4 regions of the Sorangium sp. So ce367 genome follow, and region 3 is predicted to be linked to each of the others. Evidence: riboswitches for the same ligand, from Rfam matches in the RefSeq annotation. Region 3 holds a riboswitch; each other region holds the start of a gene.

The links. A riboswitch is a leader RNA that binds a small molecule or an ion and turns the genes downstream of it on or off. The one in region 3 is predicted to bind cobalamin.
Region 1: another riboswitch for cobalamin. It lies ahead of WME97_RS21285 (TonB-dependent receptor); the one in region 3 lies ahead of WME97_RS01370 (energy-coupling factor ABC transporter permease).
Region 2: another riboswitch for cobalamin. It lies ahead of WME97_RS21270 (ribonucleoside-diphosphate reductase subunit alpha); the one in region 3 lies ahead of WME97_RS01370 (energy-coupling factor ABC transporter permease).
Region 4: another riboswitch for cobalamin. It lies ahead of WME97_RS04880 (TonB-dependent receptor); the one in region 3 lies ahead of WME97_RS01370 (energy-coupling factor ABC transporter permease).

The regions. Positions count from the first base shown of each region.
Region 1 covers NZ_CP150334.1:5,579,046-5,583,231, forward strand. The annotation lists gene WME97_RS21280 (hypothetical protein) at 1-69, opposite strand, end outside; gene WME97_RS21285 (TonB-dependent receptor) at 63-2,093, opposite strand; cobalamin riboswitch at 2,301-2,527, opposite strand; gene dhbC (isochorismate synthase DhbC) at 2,770-4,038, shown strand; gene WME97_RS21295 ((2,3-dihydroxybenzoyl)adenylate synthase) at 4,035-4,186, shown strand, end outside.
Region 2 covers NZ_CP150334.1:5,572,242-5,576,427, forward strand. The annotation lists gene WME97_RS21260 (prolyl hydroxylase family protein) at 1-574, shown strand, start outside; gene WME97_RS21265 (NAD-dependent protein deacetylase) at 609-1,475, opposite strand; cobalamin riboswitch at 1,611-1,818, shown strand; gene WME97_RS21270 (ribonucleoside-diphosphate reductase subunit alpha) at 2,074-4,186, shown strand, end outside.
Region 3 covers NZ_CP150334.1:346,130-350,315, reverse strand. The annotation lists gene WME97_RS01375 (enoyl-CoA hydratase/isomerase family protein) at 34-861, shown strand; cobalamin riboswitch at 2,020-2,227, shown strand; gene WME97_RS01370 (energy-coupling factor ABC transporter permease) at 2,326-3,039, shown strand; gene WME97_RS01365 (hypothetical protein) at 3,036-3,377, shown strand; gene WME97_RS01360 (CbiQ family ECF transporter T component) at 3,367-4,116, shown strand; gene WME97_RS01355 (energy-coupling factor ABC transporter ATP-binding protein) at 4,113-4,186, shown strand, end outside.
Region 4 covers NZ_CP150334.1:1,302,107-1,306,292, reverse strand. The annotation lists gene WME97_RS04880 (TonB-dependent receptor) at 1-1,588, opposite strand, end outside; cobalamin riboswitch at 1,829-2,036, opposite strand; gene typA (translational GTPase TypA) at 2,187-4,073, shown strand; gene WME97_RS04870 (hypothetical protein) at 4,151-4,186, shown strand, end outside.

The sequences.
Region 1 (4,186 bases), 5.2 Mb from region 3:
CGGCGAATCCACGTTGCACCCGAGGATCGGAATCGAGATCGCGAACGCAAACAGACTGATCTTCACCATGTTGACTCCAGTGTGAAAAACACGCTCCGCCCCGGGAGCGGAAACCCGACGACATCCGTGCGCCGCGCGTCCAGGAGGTCCGCGACGCGACCTCTCACCGCGAGGTGCCCGCCGAGCCACCTCGCCTCCGCGTCGAGGTCGAGGGTCGCTTGCTCCGCGATCACGCCGAGCCCGGCGGGATCGGCGTACCGGCTCGACTGGTACACGGCCCGGATCTCGCCCGACGCGCCCGAGAACACGCCGCCGCCCGGGCGCTTCCACTCGGCGTGCAGGCGCGGCGCGACGACGAGGCGCGAGCGGAACGGGAGGAGGTCGTTCCTCGTCGTCCGCCCCGCCGTCGTGTCCCGCGGATCGAGCAGCGTCGCCGCGATCTCGGCGCGGAGGAACGGGGTCACCTCGACCCCGGCCAGGAGCTCCGCGCCCACGACGCGGGCGCGGCCGACGTTGTACGGGCTCACGTAGCCCTGGCCGGACTTCTCGTACGCGACGAGCCCGGAGACCGCGCTCCCGAACGCGAACACGTCGATGAAGGCGCCGCGCAGCACGGCGCCGCGCCCCGTCTGCGCCCGGATCCCGGCCTCGATCGTGGCGCCCGACTCCGGCTCGAGCTCCGCGTTGCCGTGGACGACGCCGGAGACGCCGTACACCTCGCCGAGCGTCGGGACGCGGACGTAGCGGCCCACGGTCGCGAGGAGCCGGAGCCTGTCGCTCCCCGCCTCCACGCCGACCCGCCCGGTCGGGACGAGCACGTCGCAAGGGCGCTCGCGGTCGGCCCCGGTGGCGTGGCACTCCCCGCTCGCGAGGGCGTGCAGCGCGAGCCCCTCGCCGAGGCGCGCCTCCGCGCTGACGGCGCCGCGCGCGAACGAGCGCCGCGTCCGCGCGAGCGGTACGTCGTCCGGCGCGCGTGAGATGCCCTCGCGCGCGACCGAGAGCACGGGCCGCACACGGAGCCGGTCGGCGAAGGAGAGCGTCGCCCCGAGCGTCTGCTCCAGGCGGCGGCCGGCGAGCCGGAGCTCAGGCGTCTGCAGCGCGAGCTCGAAGAGGGGGTCGTGGACCTCCGACCGCGCCTCGATGAACGAGGTGCGCGCCTCGAGCGTGTGCTGCGCCTCTCCGCCGAACGGCACCCGCGCCGCGACGGACGCCAGCGCGCGCCGCGACTCCCCCCGCGCCTCGCGGGACGGCAGGAGCGCGAGCCTCGGCACGCCCTGCTCGCGGCCTGTGCCGTTCGCGATCACGTCGACGATCGCGCCGCCGCCGAGCTCGACGCGCGCGAGCGCCCACGCGTCGATCGTGCGCACGTCGGCGTTCTGCCGGCGCTCCACGGTGTCGTCGCTCTCGTCGAAGAGCGTCCCGCCATCGTTGACGAACGCGTAGCGGTTCTCCGCGGCCTCCGCGCTCACCCCGACGATCGCGCTCACCGGGCCCGCGCTGGCGCCAGCGAACGCCCACCCGCGCCGCGCGCCGAGCGAGCCCGCCATGGCGCCCACGCCGGCCGTCGTCCGGGAAGGCCGCCGCGGCTCGAAGAAGATCGCGCCGCCCGGGCCGAGGCGGTCGGCCTCGATGGGCGCGTGGCCGCGGTAGATCTCGATGCGCTCGATGAGCCAGAGGGGCACGAGGGAGAGATCCGCCGTCCCCACGACGTCGTCGTTCAGGCGGACGCCGGCGAGGTACACCGGCGTCTGCGTGGCGGTCGCCCCCCGGAGGGCCGCTGTCGCCGGCCCGCCGAAGCCGCCCGACTCGATGATGAGCACGCCCGGCTGCGTGCGGAGCACGTCCGCCGCCCCGAGCCCCGCGCCGGTGAGGCGCTCGCGGCCCAGCACCGACCCCGCGACGGACCTGTCCTTGGGCGGCGCGGGCGCGCGCATGTGATCCCCCTCGACGCGCACCTCCAGCGGGTCTGCACCCGGCGGAGCGGCAGCGGGATCACCCCCCTGCTCGCCCGCAGGCCGGCGCGGATCGTCGGCGCGGGCGGCAGGCGAGGCTGCCACGGCGCTGCAGGCGGCGAGCGAGAGCCAGCGCGCCACGCCGGCGCTCCGGCGCCGACGCGACCGACGATCAGAGGAATCAACCATTCACGCGCCGCCTGCCCGCGTCGACCCAGCGCTGCTCCGGGTGAGCTGAGAGCCGAAGCGAGGGGGCTGCGTGACGGGCCACGGCACCGCGCGCGAGCGAGGTGGTCGAGAGCCTGGGCGCCTTCCCCTCGAAGGCTCAGGTCAGCGCGCGCCAGCGCACCGGCGCGCGCACCTTCGGCAGGTCTTCGGACTCACGGGCGCTGCGGCCGTCGCCGGTCGCTCTCCTACACATCACCGCTTCCCAGGCTGCTCTGGTGCATGCCCAGTGCTTCTTGGTGATGGTCGTTCCCGTTCACCGCTGCGGGGGCAGTCCCGGATTCTCACCGGGTTCCCTTTTCAGCTCGCCAGGGGATGGCCGGACGAGCACCGATGGCGGGGCGACTCGTCGCACCCGTCACGCAGGATGTCAACGCTGAAGCGAAGGCCCGGAGCGCCCCGTCCGCGAGCCCACCGGCGACGCACACCCGAGACAGAATCGGGAGTCCCTTGACAGTCTTGCACGCGCGTGCCATGAGTTACTTGAAACTGATTTTCTTTATCAGTTGTCAGAGACGAGCGGCCCGAGACCTGACGTCCAGCGCCCGATGACCTGAGCCCACGTGGCTCTCGACGCCCATCGGAGCTGAATGTGACGAGTTCCATCTCGATACCGGCCTCTGTCGGGCTGCCCGCGGTGAACGCAGGGCAGCTGTTGAAGCAATACACCCCTGAGTCGGCGTTCTTCTTCGCGTCGCCGACACGCACGCTCCTCGCGCAGGGCGTACACGACATGATCCTCGAGCCGAACGGCGCGGATCAGGGCGATCGCCTCGCGGACCGCGTCACGAGGGTGCTCGCGTCGGCGTCGAGGGCCGGCGCCGGCCAGGGCTTCCCCATGGTGGTCGGCGCGGTGCCGTTCAACAGCACGTCGCCGGCGCACCTCATCGTGCCGAGGGCGATCCAGAGCGCGGGCCCGCTCAATTACACGTCGGAATCGCCGCGGTCGCACCTGCCGATCACCATCCAGGAGCTGCGCCAGGTCCCCGAGCCCCGCGACTACGTGCGCGGCGTCGAGACGGCGGTGGGCCTGATGCGGTCCGAGGCGCTGAGCAAGGTGGTCCTCTCCAGGATGCTGGAGATGGTCCTGCGAGAGCCGGTCGATCTCCGCCTCGTCCTCCAGCGCCTCTCGCAGCAGAACCGGAACGGCTACACCTTCGCCGCCAACCTCTCGGATCCCACGGCGGGGCTCTCCAGCTCCGAGCGCGGCGTCTCGACCTCGCGCGCGCGGACGCTCATCGGCGCGAGCCCGGAGCTGCTCCTGTCCCGCTCCGGGCTCCGGGTGATCGCCAATCCGCTCGCCGGCTCCGCGGTCCGCAGCCCCGACCCCGACGAGGACCGCCGGCGGGCGATCGCCCTGCTCGCGTCCGAGAAGGACCGGCACGAGCACGCGATCGTCGTCGACGCCGTCGCCGCCGCGCTCCGGCCGTTCTGCCGGCGCCTGAGCGTCCCCGACGAGCCCTCGCTCACGCAGACCCCCACGCTGTGGCACCTGTCGAGCCGGCTCACCGGGGAGCTGCGCGATCTCTCGATCTCCTCGATGAAGCTGGCCACCGCGCTGCACCCGACCCCCGCCGTGTGCGGATACCCCACGGACCGCGCCCGCGAGGCCATCGGGGCGATCGAGCGGTTCGATCGCGGGTTCTTCACGGGGCTCGTGGGCTGGTCCGACGCGAGCGGCGACGGCGAGTGGGCGGTCGTCATCCGCTGCGCCGACGTCGCCGGCCGGGCGCTCCGCCTCTATGCCGGGGCCGGGATCGTCATCGGCTCGAACGGCGAGCACGAGCTCGCCGAGACCACCGCCAAGCTCGGGACCATGCTGAACGCGCTCGGCCTCAACCAGGCGCCGGAGAGGGCATGATCGCTCCTGAGGAGAGCCGGCAGGCGCCCGCGGAGGCGCGACCGCAGGCGCTCGACGGCTGGACTCCGTGGCCGGCCGAGATGGCCGCTCTCTACCGGCGCGCCGGCTACTGGCGCGGCGAGACCTTCGGGCGCCTGCTCCGCGAGCG
Region 2 (4,186 bases), 5.2 Mb from region 3:
GAGCACCCTGCACGCCGAACGGACCGCCCAGTGCACCGACTACACCGACGATCTCCGCATCTTCACGGTGACGAACGTCCTGTCGCCCGAGGAGTGCGAGGGCTTCATCGCGCTCGCCGAGGCGCGAGGCTTCGAGCAGGCGCCGATCGGGGGCGGCGAGGTGATCAACCTCGAGGTGCGCAGGAACGGCCGCGTCATGATCGACGATCCGGGCCTCGCCGCGAGCCTCTGGGAGCGGCTCGCGCCGTGGATGCCGCCGAGCTTCGGCCTCCACCGCGCCGTCGGGCTGAACGAGCGCTTCCGCTACTATCGCTACACCGAGGGCGAATATTTCAACTGGCACGGCGACGGGTCGTTCGTGCGATCCGACGGCGAGCGGAGCCTGTTCACCGCGATGGTCTACCTGAACGACGACTTCGAGGGCGGCACGACCGATTTCTGGGGCGGCCGGAGCATCGCCCCGCGGCGCGGGATGGCGCTCCTGTTCGAGCACCGCCGGCTCCACCGCGGCGCCGCCGTGACTCGGGGGAGCAAGTACGTCCTCCGCAGCGACGTGATGTACCGGCGCGGGTGATGCCAGCGCCGCGCGTGCGCCGGCGCTCGGCGCCTCAGCGCCGCGCCGCGGTCACGCCGGCGCAGAGCGCCTCGGCGAGGCGCGGCAGCACCTCGCCGGCGCGGGCCTCGATCTTCAGCGCGCCGAGCTCCTCGCCGCGCGCGGAGCCGAGGTTGATCATGGCGATCGGGATGCCTCGCTGCGCGGCGCGCAGCACGAAGCGGTAGCCCGAGAAGACCGCCAGCGACGAGCCGACGACGAGGAGCGCGTCCGCCGCGTCCACGAGCGCGAACGCCGCGTCGACGATCGGCCGGGCCACGTTCTCGCCGAAGAAGACGACGCGCGGCTTGAGCGGCCCCTCGCAGCGGAGGCACGGCGGCGCACGGAAGCCCGCCACGTGCTCGGCGGGCAGGTCGGCGTCGCCGTCGGGGGCGACGTCGGCCGCGAGGCGCAGCCAGCCGGGGTTCTGGGCGAGGAGCCGCTCCTGGAGGGCGGCGCGCCGCTCCATCGCGCCGCACGCGAGGCAGGCGACCTCGGAGAGCGTCCCGTGCAGCTCGATGACGCGGCGGCTGCCCGCGGCCTGGTGGAGGCCGTCGACGTTCTGCGTGATGAGGCCATCGAGCTGCCCGCCGTCCTCCAGCCGCGCGAGGGCGCGGTGGGCAGGGTTCGGCTCGGCCCTGGAGAAACGCTCCCAGCCGATCACGGCGCGCGCCCAGTAGCGCTGCCGGATCTCGGCCGAGCGGGAGAACTCCCGCCCCTGGATCGGGTTCCGCGCGCGGCGCCGCGTCTCGGGCCCTCGATAATCGGGGATGCCGGACTCGGTGCTGCACCCCGCGCCCGTCAGCGCCACGATCCTCTTGCCGCGCAGGAGCGCGACGAGGTCGTCGAGCGGATCGGCCGGAAGCGCTTCGCTGAGCGGCATAGGCCCGGGTTGTGGCCCGCCGCAGCGCGCACCGCCAGGCCAGCGTGTGTCGACCGCGCGACCACGCAACCGCGCATGCAACCGAGCAACGGAGCTCCCCCACAACATCTCGCTTGACCGGCTCACTGCACCACCATATGTAGTGCCCGTGTTGGTGCCTCGGGCTTCGGCTCGGGGCTCAAAAGGGAACCCGGTGTGAATCCGGGGCTGCCCCGCAGCGGTAAGCGAGAACGATCTCCACGACGAGCACTGGCCCTCGGGCTGGGAAGCGGTGGACCGTAGGAATCCGGCGAGAGCCGGAGCGCTCGTGAGCCCGAAGACCTGCCAACATCCTGCGCTGGGGAGACATCCGGCGCCGGTTTGACCTGGAAGCCTCGAGGGAGGCGGGTAGGTCCGAGCTGGCGCAGACTCTCGCGCTTGTCCCGGTTCCGACCCCCTCCCGCGCTGTCTTCCTTTCGCCCGCGGGGGCGAGCGGTCGGTCCGAGGGCTCCTCCAAAGAGCCTGGCGCACCCGTGCGCATCGGCTGGCCTCTTCGCTCTCGCGGCATCGACGCGAGCGGTCCGGGACCGCTCGGAACGAGCACGACGAGGAGGATGCCATGCTGAACGAACCGTTGGTGAAGAGCAACGGCGCGGCGCCGTTGCGCGCGCTCCACGCACTCCACGCACCCCAGGCGCCCGCCATGACGAGCGCCGGCGCGGAGGAGGCGCCCCCGCACACGACGATGCGGGTGAAGAAGAGGAACGGGTCGAGCGAGCCCGTGGACGTCAACAAGATCGTCCGGGCGGTGAGCCGCTCGTGCGCGGCCCTGTCCGACGTGGACGCGCTCCGCGTCGCGACAAAGACCATCAGCGGCCTCTACGACGGCGCGACGACGCGCGAGCTCGATCAGCTCTCCATCCAGACGGCGGCGTCGCTCATCGCGGATGAGCCCCAGTACGCGAAGCTCGCGGCGCGCCTGCTCGCCACGTACATCGACAAGGAAGTCCGCAATCAGGAGATCCATGCCTTCTCGCAGTCCATCGCCGTGGGGCGGCGGCTGGGCCTCATCAACGATCGGCTCCACGGCTTCGTGGCGCAGAACGCCCGCAAGCTGAACGACGCCATCGAGCCGAGGCGCGATCACGAGCTCGAGTACTTCGGCCTGCGGACCCTCTACGACCGCTACCTGCTGAAGCACCCCGAGACGCGCCTCGTCATCGAGACGCCGCAGCAGTTCTTCCTGCGCATCGCGTGCGCGCTCTCCGAGACGGCGGCGCAGGCGACCGAGCTCTACCGGCTCTTCTCGTCGCTCGATTACCTGCCGAGCTCACCGACGATGTTCAACTCCGGGACGAGCCACGAGCAGCTCTCGAGCTGCTTTCTGCTCGACTCGCCGGACGATCACCTCGAGACCATCTACCAGCGCTACACCGACGTCGCGATGCTCTCGAAGTTCTCGGGCGGCATCGGGCTCGCCTACCACCGGGTGCGCTCGCGCGGCTCGCTCATCGAGAGCACCAACGGGCACTCCAGCGGGATCGTGCCGTGGCTCAAGACGCTCGACGCGTCCGTCGCGGCCGTGAACCAGGGCGGCAAGCGCAAGGGCGCCTGCTGCGTCTACCTCGAGCCGTGGCACGCCGACGTCGAGGAGTTCCTCTCGCTGCGCGACAACACGGGCGACGAGGCCGCGCGCACGCACAACCTGAACCTCGCGAGCTGGGTCCCGGACCTCTTCATGAAGCGGGTCGAGGCCGACGGCGAATGGAGCCTGTTCGACCCGAAGGACGCGCGCGATCTCCCCGATCTCTACGGTGAGGAGTTCGATCGTCGGTACGTCGAGGCCGAGCGGGCGGGCCTCGCCAAGAAGACGATGAAGGCCCGCGAGCTCTACGCGCGGATGATGCGCACGCTCGCGCAGACCGGCAACGGCTGGATGACGTTCAAGGACAAGTCGAACCGCGCCTGCAACCAGACGGCGCTGCCGGGCCGGATCGTCCACCTCTCGAACCTCTGCACCGAGATCCTGGAGGTGACCTCGAACGAGGAGTCGGCCGTCTGCAACCTGGGCTCGATCAACCTCGCTCGCCACACGGTCACGCTGGCGGACGGCGCGATTGCGTTCGACTTCGAGAAGCTCGCGCGCACGGTGCGGACCGCGGTCCGCCAGCTCGACCGCGTCATCGACCTCAACTACTACCCCATCCCCTCGACGAGGCGATCGAACCTCCGCTGGCGGCCTGTCGGGCTCGGGCTCATGGGCCTTCAGGACGTGTTCTTCCAGATGCGCCTGCCCTTCGACGCCCCGGCGGCGCGGGAGCTCTCCAGGCGGATCTCGGAGGAGGTGTATTACCACGCGCTCACGACGTCCGCGGACCTCGCGGCGGAGAAGGGGCGGCACCCGGCGTTCGACGAGACGCGCGCCGCGCGCGGAGAGCTCCAGTTCGACGCGTGGAACGTCGTCCCGGAGGACGCGGCGCGCTGGGAGGCGCTCCGCGCGCGCGTCCAGGCCGAGGGGCTCAGGAACTCGCTGCTCGTCGCCATCGCGCCGACGGCCACCATCGCGTCGATCGCGGGCTGCTACGAGTGCATCGAGCCGCAGGTGTCCAACCTCTTCAAGCGCGAGACGCTCTCGGGGGACTTCCTGCAGATGAACCGCTACCTGGTCGCGGAGCTCAAGCGGCTCGGCGCCTGGAACGACGCGGTGCGCGCCCGGCTCAAGCTCGCGGAGG
Region 3 (4,186 bases):
CCCCCCGGCGCGGGGCGCTGCTAACCACGCTCCATGACCGCTCAAGAACAGCAGCCGGGGGCCCCTGCTCGCGGTACGCTCCAGTTCGTCGCCGTCGAGCGCGCGGATCACGTCGCCATCGTGACCATCCAGCGGCCCGACAAACTCAACGCCCTGAACCCCGCCGTCCTCGGCGAGCTCACCACGGCCTTCCGCGACCTCCTCGCGCCCGCCGACGGCAACGAGGTCCGCGCGGCGGTGCTGACCGGTGCCGGCAAGGCGTTCGTCGCCGGCGCCGACATCGCGGAGATGGCGACCATGAACAGCATCGCCGCGAAACGGTTCGCCGACGCAGGCCACCGGCTCGCCGAGCTCATCGAGACTGCCCCCTTCCCCGTGATCGCCGCCGTCAACGGCTTCGCGCTGGGCGGCGGCTGCGAGCTCGCCCTCGCATGCGACTTCATCTACGCCGCCGAAGGCGCCAAGCTCGGCCAGCCCGAGGTGAACCTGGGCGTCATCCCGGGGTTCGGCGGGACCCAGCGGCTGCTGCGACGGGTCGGGCCAGGACGCGCGCGCGAGCTCGTCTATTCAGGAGACATGATCACCGCCCAGCAGGCGCTGTCGATCGGGCTCGTCAACGCCGTCTTCCCGGCGACCGAGCTCCTCGCGCGCGCCCGCGAGACCGCCCTCAAGATCGCCTCGCGCGGGCCGCTCGCCGTCGCCGCCGCCAAACGCGTCCTCCTGCGCGGCGAGAGCCTCGACCTCGCCGCCGCCAACGAGCTGGAAGCCCAGGCATTCGCCGCGCTCTTCGGCAGCGAAGATCAACAGCTCGGAATGAAAGCGTTCCTGGCGAAATCGCAGGCCACATTCACGGGCAAGTGAAGGCTCGGGAGGCGCGAACCGCGCGCTCGACGGCAAAAAAAATACCGCGCATCACGCTGGAGGGGGGCCCAGAATGACCGCGGCAGGGACACCGCGCCGGAGCCTTGAACGTCCGCCACGGTGCGAAGAAAAAAGACCGCATGCGCTCCGGGCTGGGGGGTCCGCGCCGGTGCGCATGCGGTAGTCAGATTGTGGCATCCGCATGCGCGTTGTCGATAACAAAGTGCAATGACTGCACGCCGAGCGAGCAGAGCGCTCCAGACACGAAGGCGGCCAGGCGGGCGCGCGACCCACACACACCAGCGCTGCGGGAATTCACGTTCGAGCCGGGCATACCCCTCCACCGGAGACAGCGCTCAGCGCAGCGTTCGCCGTGCATTCCGAGACGAGCGAACACGAAATCCCTCATCTCTTCAATAAGAGATGCCACGAGGCAGCGGGCCGTACACCGGACGCCTGCTCCCGAGTAAAGAGCCAGGACGAACAAAGCACACTGCGGAAAGAACGCGCCTGCGCCTTGTATTCAAGCGCACGAGAGACCTCGCTCAGGCGCAGCCCGCGACAGGCGCTGCACCCGCGCGGCGATAAAGTAAACAGATTTTCTCTAAGAGGGACATAATCCAAGACGTGTGCTCGACGATTCTTCGCGTGATGCGTCTGGGTCAATTTCTCGGCCTCGGCCATCGCATCACAGGGCCTCGATCGCTCGTCGGCGCGCCCATGTCTGCTCGATGGGGGCGCCGACGGGCGCGCGGCGCGCCTCGGCAGTGATGGCTTCGTGCGCCTCGGCAGTGCCCGCGAGGGCGAGGCGTCCACAAGCGGCAGGCATCACCGCCGCACCGACGCCGCGGACGAGGGCGCTCGCGGCGGGCCGGACCGCGCAAGGCGGAAGCTCGCGCCCCCGGTCGACCCACCCGGGTTCGCCCGGTCCGCGCGCCCGGGGTCCGCACCCCGGTACGCGCCCGGCTCGCGCGATCGCGCCGCCTGGATACACGGGCCGACGCGCGGGGCACCGCGCGCGAGGTGGAGCTGACCCGCGCTCGACGGGGAGCTCGTCCGACACGCCATGCCACAGGCAGCGCCCGCCGAGCGCCTCCTCCGCGATCGGGGCGCGACGTCCTTGACGCCGGGCACAAAACGGGATTACCGAGCACCGGCCTGACAATCCATTCCTCGGGTGCCCTCCGGGGCATAACAGGGAAGCCGGTGCAAAACCGGCGCGGTCCCGCCACCGTGAGTGGGGAGCTGCCTCCGAAGACCACTGGGCCCCATTAGAAGAGGCCTGGGAAGGTGGACGCAGCGCTGGGAGCTCGATCAGCTCCCTGAACCCATGAGCCGGGAGACCTACCCGAGCCTCCCACGAGGTGCAGCTTGCGCACGTCTTCGTGGCGTTCGGGTGCGGACTTCACCCGGAGCGCCGAAATCGGTCTTCACGGCCGCGCATTGTCGATCGCCGCCGTGTCCCTGGGGACGCTCCTCGCGCCCCGGCCCGCGGCCGCGATGCACCTCGCGGAAGGCGTCCTGCCGCTCGGCTGGTGCGCCTTCTGGAACGCGCTCGCCCTGCCCTTCGTCGCGATCGCCCTCCACCTGCTCCGGCGCCGCACCGAGCAGGACGCCTTCTACAAGCCGTTCGTCGGGCTCATCGCGGCCGCCGTCTTCGCGATCTCGTGCATGCCCGTGCCGGTGCCGACCGCCGGGACCTGCTCCCACCCGTGCGGCACAGGGCTCGCGGCGGTGCTCATCGGCCCCTGGATGACCGTCCTCGTCACCGTGGTGGCGCTCCTTATCCAGGCCCTCTTCCTGGCGCACGGCGGCATCACCACGCTCGGCGCCGACGTCGCGTCGATGGGCATCGCGGGCGCCTTCACCGGATATTTCGCCTTCCACCTCGCGCGGCGCTGCGGCGCGAACCTCTGGGTCGCGGGGTTCCTGGCGGGCGTGACGTCGGACTGGGCAACCTACGCCACCACGGCGCTCGCGCTCGCGCTCGGGCTCTCGGGCGAGGGGTCGGTGACGTCCATGTTCACGGGCGTCGCCCTGGCCTTCGTCCCCACCCAGCTGCCGCTCGGCCTGCTCGAGGGCGTCATGACCGCGGGGGCGCTCGCCTTCCTGCGCGCCCGGCGGCCCGACATCCTGGACCGGCTCCAGGTCGTCCGGCTCGCCCCGGGGGCGTCGTGACGCGGCGGCTCGGACAGCGCCCGCTGCCAGCGCCGCTCGCGCGGCGCGCGTGCGCGGTGGCGCTCCGGCTCGCCGCTTCCCTCTGGCTCGCCGCCTGCGGCAACGCGTCCTGGGACGGCGTCGACGAGGCCGTGGTGCGCCGCGTCGCCGAGGACGCAGGGCGCCACGACACGGGGCCGCTGTTCGCGGGCCTCGAGGGCGACCTCCTGCTCTTCGCGTTCCTCTGGGCCGGGCTCCTCGCCGGCTTCGCCCTCGGCTATTTCTCGCGCGTGCTCTTCGTCGAGCGCGCGGGCGCGCCCGCGGTCAAGGCCGGCGGCGAAGGCCTCCGTGCGGACTGACCCGCCCCCGCGGCTCCGCGACGTGGACGCCCGGCTCCGCCTCGGGGCCGCCGTGGCGGCGTGCTGCGTCGCCGCGGGCGCGCGCTCGCCCGCCACGCCGGCCGCGCTGCTCCTCCTCGCGTGCGCGGCCCTCCACCTCCAGGGCACGCCGGCGCGCGCCGTCCTCCGCGCCGCCGCGCCCGCCGCGTGGATCGGAGCGGTCGCGGCGGCGCTCGCGCTCGCGCTCACGCCGGGGGCGCCGCTCCTCCCCGGCGCGCCGTTCCCCGTCGACGCGATCACGGCCGAGGGGGCCCACCGCGCCATGGCCATCGGCGCGCGCGTCCTCGCGGCGGCCGCGGTGCTCCGGTGGCTCGCCGGCGCCGCCGCGCCCGCCGAGATCGAGGCGGCGCTCGCCGGGCTCGGCGTCCCCGCGGCCCTCGTCGAGCTGCTCGCGCTGACCCGGCGCTTCGCCGGCGTGCTCCAGCGCGCGGCCGACAGCGCGTGGAGCGCCGCCGCGCTCCGCGGCGGGTTCACCCGCCCCGGGGCCGCAGCGCGCTCGGCCGGCGCCGTCGCGGGCGTCGTGGCGCTCCGGACGCTCGAGCGCTCCGAGAGCGCCGCGCTCGCGATGCAGCTCCGCGGCTACCAGGGGAAGCTCCCCGTCGCCGACCGAAGGACGAGCGCGCCCGCCGCGAACGTCGCGTTCGCCGCCGCCGCCCTCGCGGCCCTCGGGCTCAGCGTCGCCGCGGGAGAGGCCGGATGATCGCGCTGCGCGCCCCCCGGCTCGGCTACCGGCTCGGCGAGCCCGTGCTGCGCGACGTGCGCCTCGACGT
Region 4 (4,186 bases), 960 kb from region 3:
TGATCAGCGTCGCCGCCCCCTCCCCCAGCACCGCGCCCTGCGCGTCGTTCGAGTGGAAGCCCCGCCCGAAGTGGGCGAAGAGATCGACCCCCTCGACGGGCGACACGATCGCCGTGAGCTTCGGGAGCAGCTGCATCTGTCCCCGGGCGCCGCTCGACCTGTTCCCCGCCGCCTCGAGGTCCTCGCCCGGGTCGTCCACGTTGACGTCGATCCACTGCGCGCGCGCCCCGAGCACGACGCGGAGCCAGCGCCGGAGCCGGGCGTCCTGCTCGACGTAGACGCCGATCTGGCTCTCATCGACGTGGGTCCTGCTCTTCTCCTCGATCCGCTCGCGCGCCTCGTCGTGGTGGAGGGACTTGTCGATCGCGTCCGCGCGGATCTGCGCCCCCAGCGAGGTCGTGAACCTCGCCCCACCGAGCTCGTATTGCCTGCGGAACCGGAGATCGGCGCCGCCGACGGTGCGGTCGTCGTTCTGCTCGATCTGGTCGCCGTGGACGGGGTCCTCGCTGAAGAACGTGAAGTTCGAGTACAGCGTGAAGCGGTACCGGACGAGGTAGGCCAGCGCGCTCAGATCGGCGTCCCGCCACGCGGTGGAGTACGCGACGGACGCCATGTGCCGCTCGGTCGCCCCGCCCTCGGTCGGATCCACGGCGCCGAAATGGTCGATGCACGGCTGTCCGAACGCCGAGGGCGGCGGGTTCAGCCCGCCCTGCTCGCCCTCGCCGCACACGGCGCGCGCGGGGATCTGGCCGGAGCCGTGCCAGGTCGATCCATACGACATCCAGGTCATCTGGACCTTCCCGGTGTTGCCCAGATCGTGCGTGGCCCGCAGGTACACGTTGAAGCGCTTGAGCCGCTCCGGGCTCAGGAACGGCCCGTCGTTCCGGTAGATCTCCGCCGCGGCCACCGCGCGCCACGTGTCGCCGAGATCCGGCGAGGCGATGACGAGGCCGCGCTGGATACCGTACTGCCCCAGGCTGACCTGCGCGTAGCTCTCCTCGAGCTTCTCGGCGAAGCGCAGGTTGACGGCGCCCGCCGTACCGAAGTCGCCGATGCTCGCGTAATAAGGCCCCTTGTAGCCGTCGAGCCCTGTCACGAGCTCCGGGATCATGAAGTAGAGATCGGTGAAGCCGTGCCCGTGGCCGTGGCTGACCATGTTGACGGGCACGCCGTCGACGAAGAAGGCGACGTCGGTCCCATGATCCGCGTCGAATCCGCGGAGGAAGTACTGGTTCGCCTTGCCCCCGCCCGCGTGCTGCACGGCGAAGAGCCCGGGGACCGACTCGAGGAGGTCGCCCGGCCGGAGCCTCGGCCTGAGCTCGAGCTCCCGGTGTCCGACGGAGACGCGCGACGCGGCCTCGCTGCCCGGCTTCTCCGCCTGGATCGTCACTTCGATCGCGGCGTCGCCCGCGGGCGCACCCTCGCCGGTGGGCGCTGCAGCGGCGGTCTCCGGCGGGGCAGCGGGCGCCTCGGGGGTGTCGCCCTCGGCGCGCGCGGGCCGCGCGGCGGCCAGCACCATGGATAACGCGGCGAGCAGGTGAAATGGATGGCGGTGCCCGTGGCTCGTCGTGACCGTCTCGCGCAGCATTCGTGTCCTCCTTCGCCGCAATCGCGCGGAGCGGCGTCGGGCCGCTCGCGTCGAGCTCCGCGAGGACGAAATGGCTGGCCATCGCACGGTGCGCTGGACCGACCTCTCGCCCCCGCGGGCGACCGGAAGGCGACGCGGGGGCGGTTCGGTATCCGGGACGTGCGCAGAGAGGTGGAGCTGCACCGGCTCGGACCTCACCGCCTCCCTCGAGGCTCCCAGGTCGAACCGGCGCCGGATGTCTCCCGCCGCCGGGCGCTGGCAGGTCTTCGGGCTCGCGAGCGCTCCGGTCTGACCGGCTCCCTACTGTCCACCGCTTCCCAGCCCTCGGCGGGCCAGTGCATGGGGTGGAGGTCGTTCTCGCTTACCGCTGCGGGGCAGCCCCGGAATTTCACCGGGTTCCCTCTTCGGCCCAGGCGAACGCCCGGGCACCAGCACGGCGCGCACCCTATGGCCGTGCGCCTTCGGCTGTCAATCGCTACCGCTCGGCTCGCCCGCTCGACGCGCGCCGCTCTCGCGCCATGCGCGCGCCTCGCGCTCTCCATCCGAGCGCCTCGACGCGGGCCTGCCGTGCAGGCCGAACGTTCGGGCTCTAGCGAGGATGGGCTCGCTCCTCCGTGGGTCGCGTGCTACACGGCCGCCGCCGTATATGCCCCGTAACGATCTCCGCAACATCGCCATCGTCGCCCACGTCGACCACGGGAAGACGACCCTCGTCGATCACATGCTCCGCCAGTCGGGCGCCTTCCGAGAGAACGAGGTCGTGGCCGAGCGGGTCATGGACTCGAACGACCTCGAGCGGGAGCGCGGCATCACCATCCTCGCGAAGAACACGAGCATCCGGTACCGCGGGGTCAAGATCAACATCGTCGACACGCCCGGCCACTCCGACTTCGGCGGGGAGGTCGAGCGCACGCTCATGATGGCCGACGGGGCGCTCCTCCTCGTCGACGCCGCCGAGGGCCCGCTGCCGCAGACGCGCTTCGTGCTCTCGAAGTGCCTCCAGCGCGGCTTTCCGGTCATCGTGGTCATCAACAAGATCGACCGGAGCGACGCGCGCGCCCACGAGGTGCTCTCCGAGGTGTTCGACCTCTTCTGCGACCTCGAGGCGAGCGACGCGCAGATGGACTTCTCGACGCTCTACGCGATCGCGAAGTTCGGGCAGGCGAAGCGCGAGCTCGAGCACGAGGCGAAGGACCTCGAGCCGCTCTTCGAGACCATCCTCGAGCGGGTCCCCGGCCCCTCCGGTGACCCCGACGGTCCGCTCCAGGTCATCGTCTGCAACACGACCCACGACGAGTACGTGGGCCGGCTCGCGGTCGGCCGCGTGGTCCGCGGCACCGCCCGGTCCGGCGCCGACGTCGCGCTCCTCGGCGAGGGCGGCCAGTCGCGCGGCTACGTGAAGATGCTCTACGCCTACGAGGGGCTGAAGCGCGTCGCGGTCGAGAGCGCCGTCGCGGGCGAGGTGATCGCGATCGCCGGGCTCGACACGGTCACGATCGGCGACACGATCACGGATCCGGCGCACCCCGAGGCGCTGCCGCGGATCGTGGTCGAGGAGCCGACGATCAAGATGAAGATCGGCGTCAACACGTCGACGTTCGCCGGCAAGAGCAAGCAGTCGAAGTTCCTGACGAGCCGTCACCTGAAGGAGCGGCTCGAGCGCGAGGCGATGAAGAACCTCGCGATCCGGGTGGAGCCGACCGAGGTGCCCGACACGTTCGTGGTGCTCGGCCGCGGCGAGCTCCAGCTGGCGATCCTGGTCGAGACGATGCGGCGCGAGGGGTACGAGATGCAGCTCTCGAACCCCGAGGTGGTGACGCGCGAGATCGACGGCGAGGTGATGGAGCCGCTCGAGCTCGTGGTCGTGGACGTGCCGGACACCTACGTCGGCATCGTGACCGAGCGCCTCAGCTCCCGGCGCGGCCGGATGGTGAAGATGACGAACCCCGGCTTCGGCCGCGCCCGCCTCGAGTTCCGGGTGCCGTCGCGCGGGCTCATCGGCTTCCGCGGCGAGTTCCTGACGGCGACGCGCGGGACGGGCCTGCTCAACACGATGTTCGACGGCTGGGCGCCCTGGGGCGGCCCGATGATGCGCCGCCCGACCGGCGCCATCGTCGCCGATCGCGTCGGCGTGGCGACCCCGTACGCGCTGCACCACCTGCAGCCGCGCGGCATGTTCTTCATCGTCCCCGGCGTCGAGGTCTACGAGGGGATGATCATCGGCGAGCACAACCGGCCGAACGACACCGACGTCAACGTCATCAAGGAGAAGAAGCTGTCGAACGTGCGCAACCACGGCAAGGACGAGAACGTCCTCCTGGCCAGCCCGCGGCTGCTCACGATCGAGACGGCGATGGAGTGGATCGACGGCGACGAGCTCGTCGAGGTCACGCCCGACGCGGTGCGCGTCCGCAAGAAGGTGCTCGCGTGCAACCGCCGGGAGCGCCGCGAGGACGCGATCGAGCAATCGCAGGCGGTGGAGTGAGCGACCGGGGGCGCGCGGGACGTGCGGGGCGTTTGATGCGCGCCCCTGCCGTGCCTGCCGCGCGATAGGATGCCCTGATGAGAACGCCGCTGCTCTTCGCTTTCCTGGCTTCG